Regions from separate parts of the Paenalkalicoccus suaedae genome, predicted to be linked through region 1. Evidence: a T-box and tRNA genes for the amino acid it is inferred to sense, from the RefSeq annotation. Region 1 holds a T-box; the other holds one or more tRNA genes.

Evidence for each region. The T-box of region 1 lies ahead of thrS (threonine--tRNA ligase). A T-box ahead of a tRNA ligase gene usually reads a tRNA of that ligase, here a tRNA-Thr.
Region 2: it encodes a tRNA-Thr, which carries the amino acid that the T-box ahead of thrS (threonine--tRNA ligase) is inferred to sense. The anticodon was not compared.

The regions. Positions count from the first base shown of each region.
Region 1 covers NZ_CP041372.2:412,739-416,934, forward strand. The annotation lists gene FLK61_RS02535 (metallophosphoesterase) at 227-1,048, shown strand; gene FLK61_RS02540 (GNAT family N-acetyltransferase) at 1,084-1,617, shown strand; T-box leader at 1,828-2,047, shown strand; gene thrS (threonine--tRNA ligase) at 2,349-4,196, shown strand, end outside.
Region 2 covers NZ_CP041372.2:1,175,476-1,179,671, reverse strand. The annotation lists gene queG (tRNA epoxyqueuosine(34) reductase QueG) at 1-992, opposite strand, end outside; tRNA gene FLK61_RS06470 (tRNA-Leu) at 1,111-1,196, opposite strand; tRNA gene FLK61_RS06465 (tRNA-Leu) at 1,230-1,318, opposite strand; tRNA gene FLK61_RS06460 (tRNA-Cys) at 1,351-1,424, opposite strand; tRNA gene FLK61_RS06455 (tRNA-Gly) at 1,434-1,508, opposite strand; tRNA gene FLK61_RS06450 (tRNA-Gln) at 1,516-1,590, opposite strand; tRNA gene FLK61_RS06445 (tRNA-His) at 1,615-1,690, opposite strand; tRNA gene FLK61_RS06440 (tRNA-Tyr) at 1,703-1,786, opposite strand; tRNA gene FLK61_RS06435 (tRNA-Thr) at 1,840-1,915, opposite strand; tRNA gene FLK61_RS06430 (tRNA-Phe) at 1,925-2,000, opposite strand; tRNA gene FLK61_RS06425 (tRNA-Met) at 2,005-2,081, opposite strand; tRNA gene FLK61_RS06420 (tRNA-Val) at 2,092-2,167, opposite strand; tRNA gene FLK61_RS06415 (tRNA-Glu) at 2,219-2,293, opposite strand; tRNA gene FLK61_RS06410 (tRNA-Ser) at 2,303-2,394, opposite strand; tRNA gene FLK61_RS06405 (tRNA-Asn) at 2,398-2,472, opposite strand; rRNA gene rrf (5S ribosomal RNA) at 2,511-2,627, opposite strand; rRNA gene FLK61_RS06395 (23S ribosomal RNA) at 2,872-4,196, opposite strand, start outside.

The DNA of each region.
Region 1 (4,196 bases):
ACATCATCATCTCCAAAATCAAAATCAATCTGGGCAAAACTTTTCCATGGAATATTGCTTGTTATTGCCAACTAGTTCGTTATATTTCCGCATCCGAGATACTTTAAACTATGCACTCATAACTTTTTTTACACGTACCCCTATGTGTTTATAACGTGCTTGTTAAATTTTTCTTACAGACACAAGGGATTCTGATACACTTGTCATAGAGAGGGGAACGACCATTTTGAAGAAAAAAATATTTATTTTTATACTCGGAATCGGGCTACTCAGCGCGTTTATTTACATTTCTAACAACGCTATTCAGACTACGTATGTGACGGTAGAATCAGACTCGTTAGCACCTGAATTCGATGACTATAAAATTGTGCATATCACCGATTTACATAATAAGCGATTCGGTCGTGAGCAACAGCGCCTCACGCGCCGTATTATCCGTGAAGAGCCTGATATCATCGTCTTTACAGGTGATTTGTTCGACCACAGGAAGGACGACCTAGAGGCTGGATTTGTACTGATGGAGCAGCTGGTCGCGATAGCGCCAACTTATTTTGTCACAGGTAATCACGAGTGGTCTGGCGGAATAATGGACGATCTCGAGGAGGAGCTTGCAGCCCTTAACGTCACTTTTTTAAGAAACGAGAGTCACACTCTTGAGCATGATGGAGCTACGCTGTCACTGCTCGGGATAGATGATCCGCGTGGACTTACAGCAAGCCCAATAGACGTCCTCACAGATATGATGATAGACGTTGATACAGGAAGCTTCTCGATGTTATTGTCCCATCGTCCAGAGCTAATGGATGACTATGTGGATGCAGAAGTAAATCTTGTTTTTACTGGTCACGCGCATGGCGGACAGTTCCGACTGCCGTTCATAGGTGGATTAGTTGCACCTAATCAAGGATTATTCCCAGCATATACATCAGGTATTCACGAAGAAGCAGATACGTCCATGATTGTAAGTAGAGGACTCGGCAATAGTATTATTCCATTACGATTGTTTAACCGACCGGAGATCGTGTCGGTCACGCTTCGTTCGAAGTGATTATTATATCGATATAATATAGGGGGTTTTACGAAATGAAAGCGTTTCAATCAAAGCTAGGACTTTCTTATATTGTTCGTGAAGCAAAAGTGTCAGATTCAGAAGCGATACTTCCTATCACGGAACACGTGTTGAAAGAGGGCTTCGGGGTTTCGACACCTGAAGAATTCCATGGAGATGTTGAAGTAGAGCGAGAGTGGATCAAAGGATATATCGAAGGAGAGCATCACAATCGCTTGTTTGTAGCAGAGCATGAAGGCGAGCTAATGGGACTCATTAACTTTGACTGTCCAAACAAGGCTAAGCTGCGTCACCAAGGCTCGTTTGGGATGAGCGTGGCAACGAAGTGGCGCGGCCAAGGTGTTGGAGAAGCGCTCTTAGTCACCCTGTTAGAGTTTGCATCCGAGCATGCTTCCATCGACACTGTGCGACTGGATGTGCTTGCTACAAATGAACGTGCGATTCGCCTTTACGAAAAACTAGGCTTCGTGCATGAAGGGAGAAGAGTGCGTTTTGTCAAAACGGAGGCTGGATACGAGGATTTACTGCTGATGGCAAAGCATGTATGAGACGATTTAAAAGACTAATTGCCATGTGCTACCGCCACGTGGGGGCTTTGAAAGTGGCAGTTGAGCAATTGAGGGTCCTTGTGTGGTGGACTGTGTATGTGGGGAGGACGTGTTTGGAGAAGTCAAACACAGAAACGGAGTTACCAAACACACCACTCCAAAAAACACTTGCAATCATTTTACAGGTGTCGTATGATCATACATAATTTAGAAATGGCAATGAGAAGGACATGAGCTACGATGCCGGTTATCAGAGAGGGAAGTGTTGCTGAGAGCTTCCTAACGCAGAATCGTTGTTTACCACCTTTAAGCCGTGCTTGGGAATACCCTAGTATCAAGCACCGTCGACGCAACGTTACCGCGCCAAAGCCACGTTTATTTTACGTGGGAATTTGGGTGGAACCACGAATGACTAGCATTCGTCCCTTTCATTAGGGACGGGTGTTTTTTTATTTTTAAAAGAAAAAAAGCAATGACAAGGACACCTTTATTGGTTACGGCTTTACAGAGAAGGAGGCACTGCTGAGACCCTCCTAGCTTAGGACTGATATGGACCACCTTTAAGCTATGTTGGGGAAACAATTGGAGTATCTGACATCGTCTATGCTACGTTACAGCACCAGAGTCGCAGCGCAACACGTGCGAGAACTTGGGTGGAACCACGAATCAAAGACATTCGTCCCTATTTAGGGATGCGTGTCTTTTTTTATTTTAAAAAGGAGGAATTTGACATGATTCACGTACGACTTCCAGACAATAACGTAAAAGAGGTACCAGTAAACACAACAGTAAAGGAGATCGTTGCAACCCTTCCAAGTAGCGTCCGTAAATCCGCTGTCGTTGCAGAGGTTAATGGACAACTAGTGGACCTGTCCACTAGTCTTCATAATCAAGACGATCTGCAGATCTTCTCTTCGGCTTCTGAAAATGGGGTGAATGTCCTGAGGCATACGGCTGCGCACGTTCTTGCGCAGGCAGTCCGCCGGTTGTACAAGGGTGTAAAGCTTGGGATAGGACCAGTTATCAACAATGGGTTTTACTATGACGTGCAGCTTGAGCAAGGGTTGACGGAGTCGGACCTTCGTCATATTGAGAAGGAATTGAAACGGATTATGGCCTCTAATATGCCAATAGAGCGTCTTGAGGTTAGCAAAGAAGAGGCTATGGAGCGGTTTAAGGAGGAGCCGTTTAAGCTGAAGATTTTGGAGGGGATTGATGATGGTGTGTCTCTCTACGAGCAGGGGGAGTTTGTGGATGTGTGTAGAGGGCCCCATGCTCCGTCGACAGGAGCGGTAAAGCATGTGCAATTGACGCATGTGGCTGGTGCGTATTGGCGCGGGGATAAAGACCAGGCTGTGCTGCAGCGGATATATGGTGTGGCGTTTGCTACGAAGCAGGAGCTCGATGACTATTTGTTTTTGCGAGAGGAAGCAAAGAAGCGAGATCATCGGAAGCTTGGGAAGGAGCTTGAGTTGTTTATGTTTTCGGAGGAGGCGCCGGGGATGCCGTTTTATTTGCCGAATGGGCAGGTGATTAGACAGGAGTTGATTGCGTTCTCGCGCGAGGAGCAGTCGCGAGCGTTTTATGACGAGGTGGCGACTCCGTCTCTGATGAATCAACGGCTTTGGGAGCAGTCGGGTCACTTTGATCACTATAAGGAGAATATGTATTTCTCCGAGGTGGATAAGGCGGCGTTTGCGTTAAAGCCGATGAACTGTCCGGGGCACATGCTTGTGTTTAAGCACGGGTTTTACTCGTATCGGGATTTGCCGGTGCGAATGGCGGAGTATGGGCATGTGCATCGGCATGAGTTTAGTGGGGCGTTGAATGGGCTGTTGCGTGTCCGGTCGTTTTGTCAGGATGATGCGCACATTTTTGTGAGGGAGGATCAAATAGAGTCGGAGATTCGAGCGGTCATGGAGCTCATTGACCGGGTGTATACAACGCTTGGATTTCGTTATTCGGTCGAGCTTTCGACTCGTCCAGAGGATTCTCTCGGTGATGATTCCTTGTGGGAGGCGTCCGAAGCGGCACTGGAACGTGTGTTGACGAATTCTGGTGTGGCGTATCAGCTTAATGAGGGTGATGGAGCGTTTTACGGGCCTAAAATCGACTTTCATATTAAGGATGCGCTGCGGCGGGAGCACCAGTGCGCAACGATTCAGCTCGACTTTCAAATGCCAGAAAAATTTGATTTAAGCTATATAGATGAGCGCGGCGAACGCGTTCGTCCAGTGGTGATTCATCGTGCGATTTTTGGTTCATTAGACCGGTTTTTTGGGATTTTGATAGAGCACTTTGCAGGTGCATTTCCACTGTGGCTTGCTCCGAAGCAGGTGAAGCTGATTCCAGTTGCATCGGTGCATCAGGAGTACTGTGAAGAGCTAGCTCACGAGCTACGTGATGCAGGTGTTCGAGTTTCGGTTGACGGCCGAGAGGAAAAGCTAGGTTATCGGATGCGCGAATCGCAGCTTGCGAAGGTGCCGTATATACTTGTTGTAGGAGATGCAGAAGTAGCTGGTCGCTCTGTGCAGGTGAGGCGCTTTGGCGAGAAGAGCAGTGCGGCGATGGCGTTTGAG
Region 2 (4,196 bases), 760 kb from region 1:
ATATCAGGTCTTGGATCCTCCAAGGCAACTTTTTTTAAGTCTTCCAATGCATAGGCATCCTTAAAATTACCTAAAGCTAAAATAGCATTGCGCTGAATAGGTTTTTTCCCACGCCAAGAACCTGACATATACCCATACTTTGCCTTAAAATCTCGATTGGACATAGTAAGAAGAGGAATTAAAGATGGCTTCACTAACTCAGGATCTGGTTCTAGTTCTTCGTGCCTGTGCTCATCTACGCCTTTATTTTTAGGACACACTACTTGGCACGTATCACATCCGTATAACCTGTTACCAAGCTTTTTTCGGAACTCCACCGGTAATACATCCTTAGTTTGTGTGAGAAAAGCGACACATTTTTTTGCGTCAAGTTTCCCTCCCTCAAGAAGCGCTCCAGTCGGACAAGCATCTATACATTTATTGCAACTTCCGCACTGATCCTCCATTGCAACATCTGGTTCTAATGGAATCGTAGTGATCATGTCTCCTAAGTAGACATAAGATCCAAACTCAGGAGTAATAATAGCGCAGTTTTTAGCACTCCATCCTATACCTGCTCGTTCAGCTACGGCACGGTCAATTAGTTCTCCCGTATCAACCATAGAGGCGCATTTTGCATCAGGTACTTTAGATAAAATAAATTGCTCTAATTTATCTAAACGACGCCGTAACACATGATGATAGTCTTCTCCCCAGGAAGCTCGGCAAAAAATACCCTTTCGATCCCCGCGAACACTTTTAGGAGCATTCTTCATTTTAGAAGGGTAAGCAACGGCAATAGAAATAATTGTTTTCGCTTCTGGCAAGAGCTGCGATGGCTCCGTTCGCTCGTCGATGGTTCCTTTTTCAAATCCAGATTGAAGTCCAGATTCCTGTTGCGTTTTTAAACGTTCTTTCATAAGTTGAAACGGATCTGCAGTAGCAAAGCCAATTTTATCAATACCAATCTTTTTACTATATGCAACAATCTCTTGTTTGAGCGTTTCATTCATTTAATACCGTCCTCCCTTCTAAAATGTGATTTATGTTTTGTTGCTTCAGCTTTTCTATAAGTTATTATCTCAAAAAGACAATAAAAAAACGACCCAAAAGGTCGTATTAGTAGTAAAATGGTACCGGAGGCGGGACTTGAACCCGCACGCCCGTGAAGGCATCGGATTTTGAGTCCGACGTGTCTGCCATTCCACCACTCCGGCAAAGATATATGTAAAAGAAATTCAAGTTTTAATTGGTGCCGAGGGCCGGACTTGAACCGGCACGGTAATCACTTACCGCAGGATTTTAAGTCCTGTGTGTCTGCCAATTCCACCACCCCGGCATTTACAAACAGAAGCATAATCATAATTTAATTGGAGGCGACAACCGGATTCGAACCGGTGATAAAGGTTTTGCAGACCTCTGCCTTACCACTTGGCTATGCCGCCTAACTAAAATGGAGCGGAAAACGGGATTCGAACCCGCGACCCCCACCTTGGCAAGGTGGTGCTCTACCACTGAGCTATTTCCGCAAAAAAATGGCAGGGCTAGCAGGATTCGAACCTGCGAGTCACGGAATCAAAATCCGATGCCTTACCGCTTGGCTATAGCCCTATATAAATGATAGTAAGTTTAAAATGGGGCGACTGATGGGAATTGAACCCACGAGTGCCGGAATCACAATCCGGTGCGTTAACCACTTCGCCACAATCGCCACAAAAGAAACTGGTGGAGGGGGGCAGATTCGAACTGCCGAACCCGAGGGAGCGGATTTACAGTCCGCCGCGTTTAGCCACTTCGCTACCCCTCCAAAACATAGTATTCATATTAACAAATCCTGTGACAGAAAGTCAATATAAATAGTGGTGCTGGCCAGAGGACTTGAACCCCCAACCTACTGATTACAAGTCAGTTGCTCTACCAATTGAGCTAGGCCAGCAAAAAAACATGGTGGCTCGGGACGGAATCGAACCGCCGACACACGGATTTTCAGTCCGTTGCTCTACCGACTGAGCTACCGAGCCAATTTGGTTGCGGGGGGCGGATTTGAACCACCGACCTTTGGGTTATGAGCCCAACGAGCTACCAGACTGCTCCACCCCGCGATAATAATAATGGTGGAGGATGACGGGCTCGAACCGCCGACCCCCTGCTTGTAAGGCAGGTGCTCTCCCAACTGAGCTAATCCTCCATATTGGATAAATAAACTATGAATCTCTTCGTCATTATGTTAAATAAACAGTGGTGACCCGTACGGGATTCGAACCCGTGTTACCGCCGTGAAAGGGCGGTGTCTTAACCACTTGACCAACGGGCCAATAAATACTGGCGGAGAGCGAGGGATTCGAACCCTCGGTACGGCTTTGACCGCACACACGATTTCCAATCGTGCTCCTTCGACCACTCGGACAGCTCTCCATATGGCTCCACAGGTAGGATTCGAACCTACGACCGATCGGTTAACAGCCGATAGCTCTACCACTGAGCTACTGTGGAATAGTAAAAATAATCTTTTTGTATAATATGTATGTATAGCCCAGCAACGTCCTACTCTCACAGGGGGACAGCCCCCAACTACCATCGGCGCTAGAGAGCTTAACTTCCGTGTTCGGCATGGGAACGGGTGTGACCTCTCTGCTATCGTCACTAGACTATGATTTTTTCCTAATAAGCATCGAATCTCTGCGTCCATTGCCCTCATTCGAATCCTCACGTGTCCAAACACGCTCCGGTTCTCTTTCGGTCATGTCCTTGATCTTCTTGCTTCTTACGAAAAAATATTTCTTTAACAGGTTTTTGTCTGTCAAAGTAAAGGTCGTTGACCTTTCAAAACTGGATAGTGAACATGTAGAAGAAGAATCGTCTTAGTTGACGCCTTCTGTAAAACTATATATCTTGGTTAAGCCCTCGATCGATTAGTATCTCTCAGCTCCGCATATCGCTATGCTTCCACACGAGACCTATCTACCTCATCATCTCTAAGGGATCTTACTCACTATAAGTGATGGGAAATCTCATCTTGAGGGGGGCTTCATGCTTAGATGCTTTCAGCACTTATCCCGTCCACACGTAGCTACCCAGCTATGCTCCTGGCGGAACAACTGGTACACCAGCGGTGTGTCCATCCCGGTCCTCTCGTACTAAGGACAGCTCCTCTCAAATTTCCAACGCCCGCGACGGATAGGGACCGAACTGTCTCACGACGTTCTGAACCCAGCTCGCGTGCCGCTTTAATGGGCGAACAGCCCAACCCTTGGGACCTACTTCAGCCCCAGGATGCGACGAGCCGACATCGAGGTGCCAAACCTCCCCGTCGATGTGGACTCTTGGGAGAGATTAGCCTGTTATCCCCAGGGTAGCTTTTATCCGTTGAGCGACGGCCCTTCCATACGGTGCCGCCGGATCACTAAGCCCGACTTTCGTCCCTGCTCGACCTGTATGTCTCGCAGTCAAGCTCCCTTATGCCTTTGCACTCTGCGAATGATTTCCAACCATTCTGAGGGAACCTTTGGGCGCCTCCGTTACTTTTTAGGAGGCGACCGCCCCAGTCAAACTGCCCACCTGACACTGTCCCTGAACCGGATCACGGTTCGAGGTTAGAATGTCAAAACAGCCAGGGTAGTATCCCACCAATGCCTCCACCGAAGCTAGCGCTCCGGTTTCCAAGGCTCCTACCTATCCTGTACAAGCTGTTCCAACATCCAATATCAAGCTACAGTAAAGCTCCATGGGGTCTTTCCGTCCTGTCGCGGGTAACCTGCATCTTCACAGGTAATATAATTTCACCGGGTCTCTCGTTGAGACAGTGCCCAAATCGTTGCACCTTTCGTGCGGGTCGGAACTTACCCGACAAGGAATTTCGCTACCTTAGGACCGTTATAGTTACGGCCGCCGTTTACTGGGGCTTCAATTCAGAGCTTCTCCCGTAAGGGATAACCCCTCCTCTTAACCTTCCAGCACCGGGCAGGTGTCAGCCCCTATACTTCGCCTTGCGGCTTCGCAGAGACCTGTGTTTTTGATAAACAGTCGTTTGGGCCTATTCACTGCGGCTCTCTCGGGCTTGCACCCTAATAGAGCACTCCTTCTCCCGAAGTTACGGAGTCATTTTGCCGAGTTCCTTAACGAGAGTTCTCCCGCGCGTCTTAGAATTCTCTTCCCGCCTACCTGTGTCGGTTTGCGGTACGGGCACCAGCTTTCTCACTAGAGGCTTTTCTTGGCAG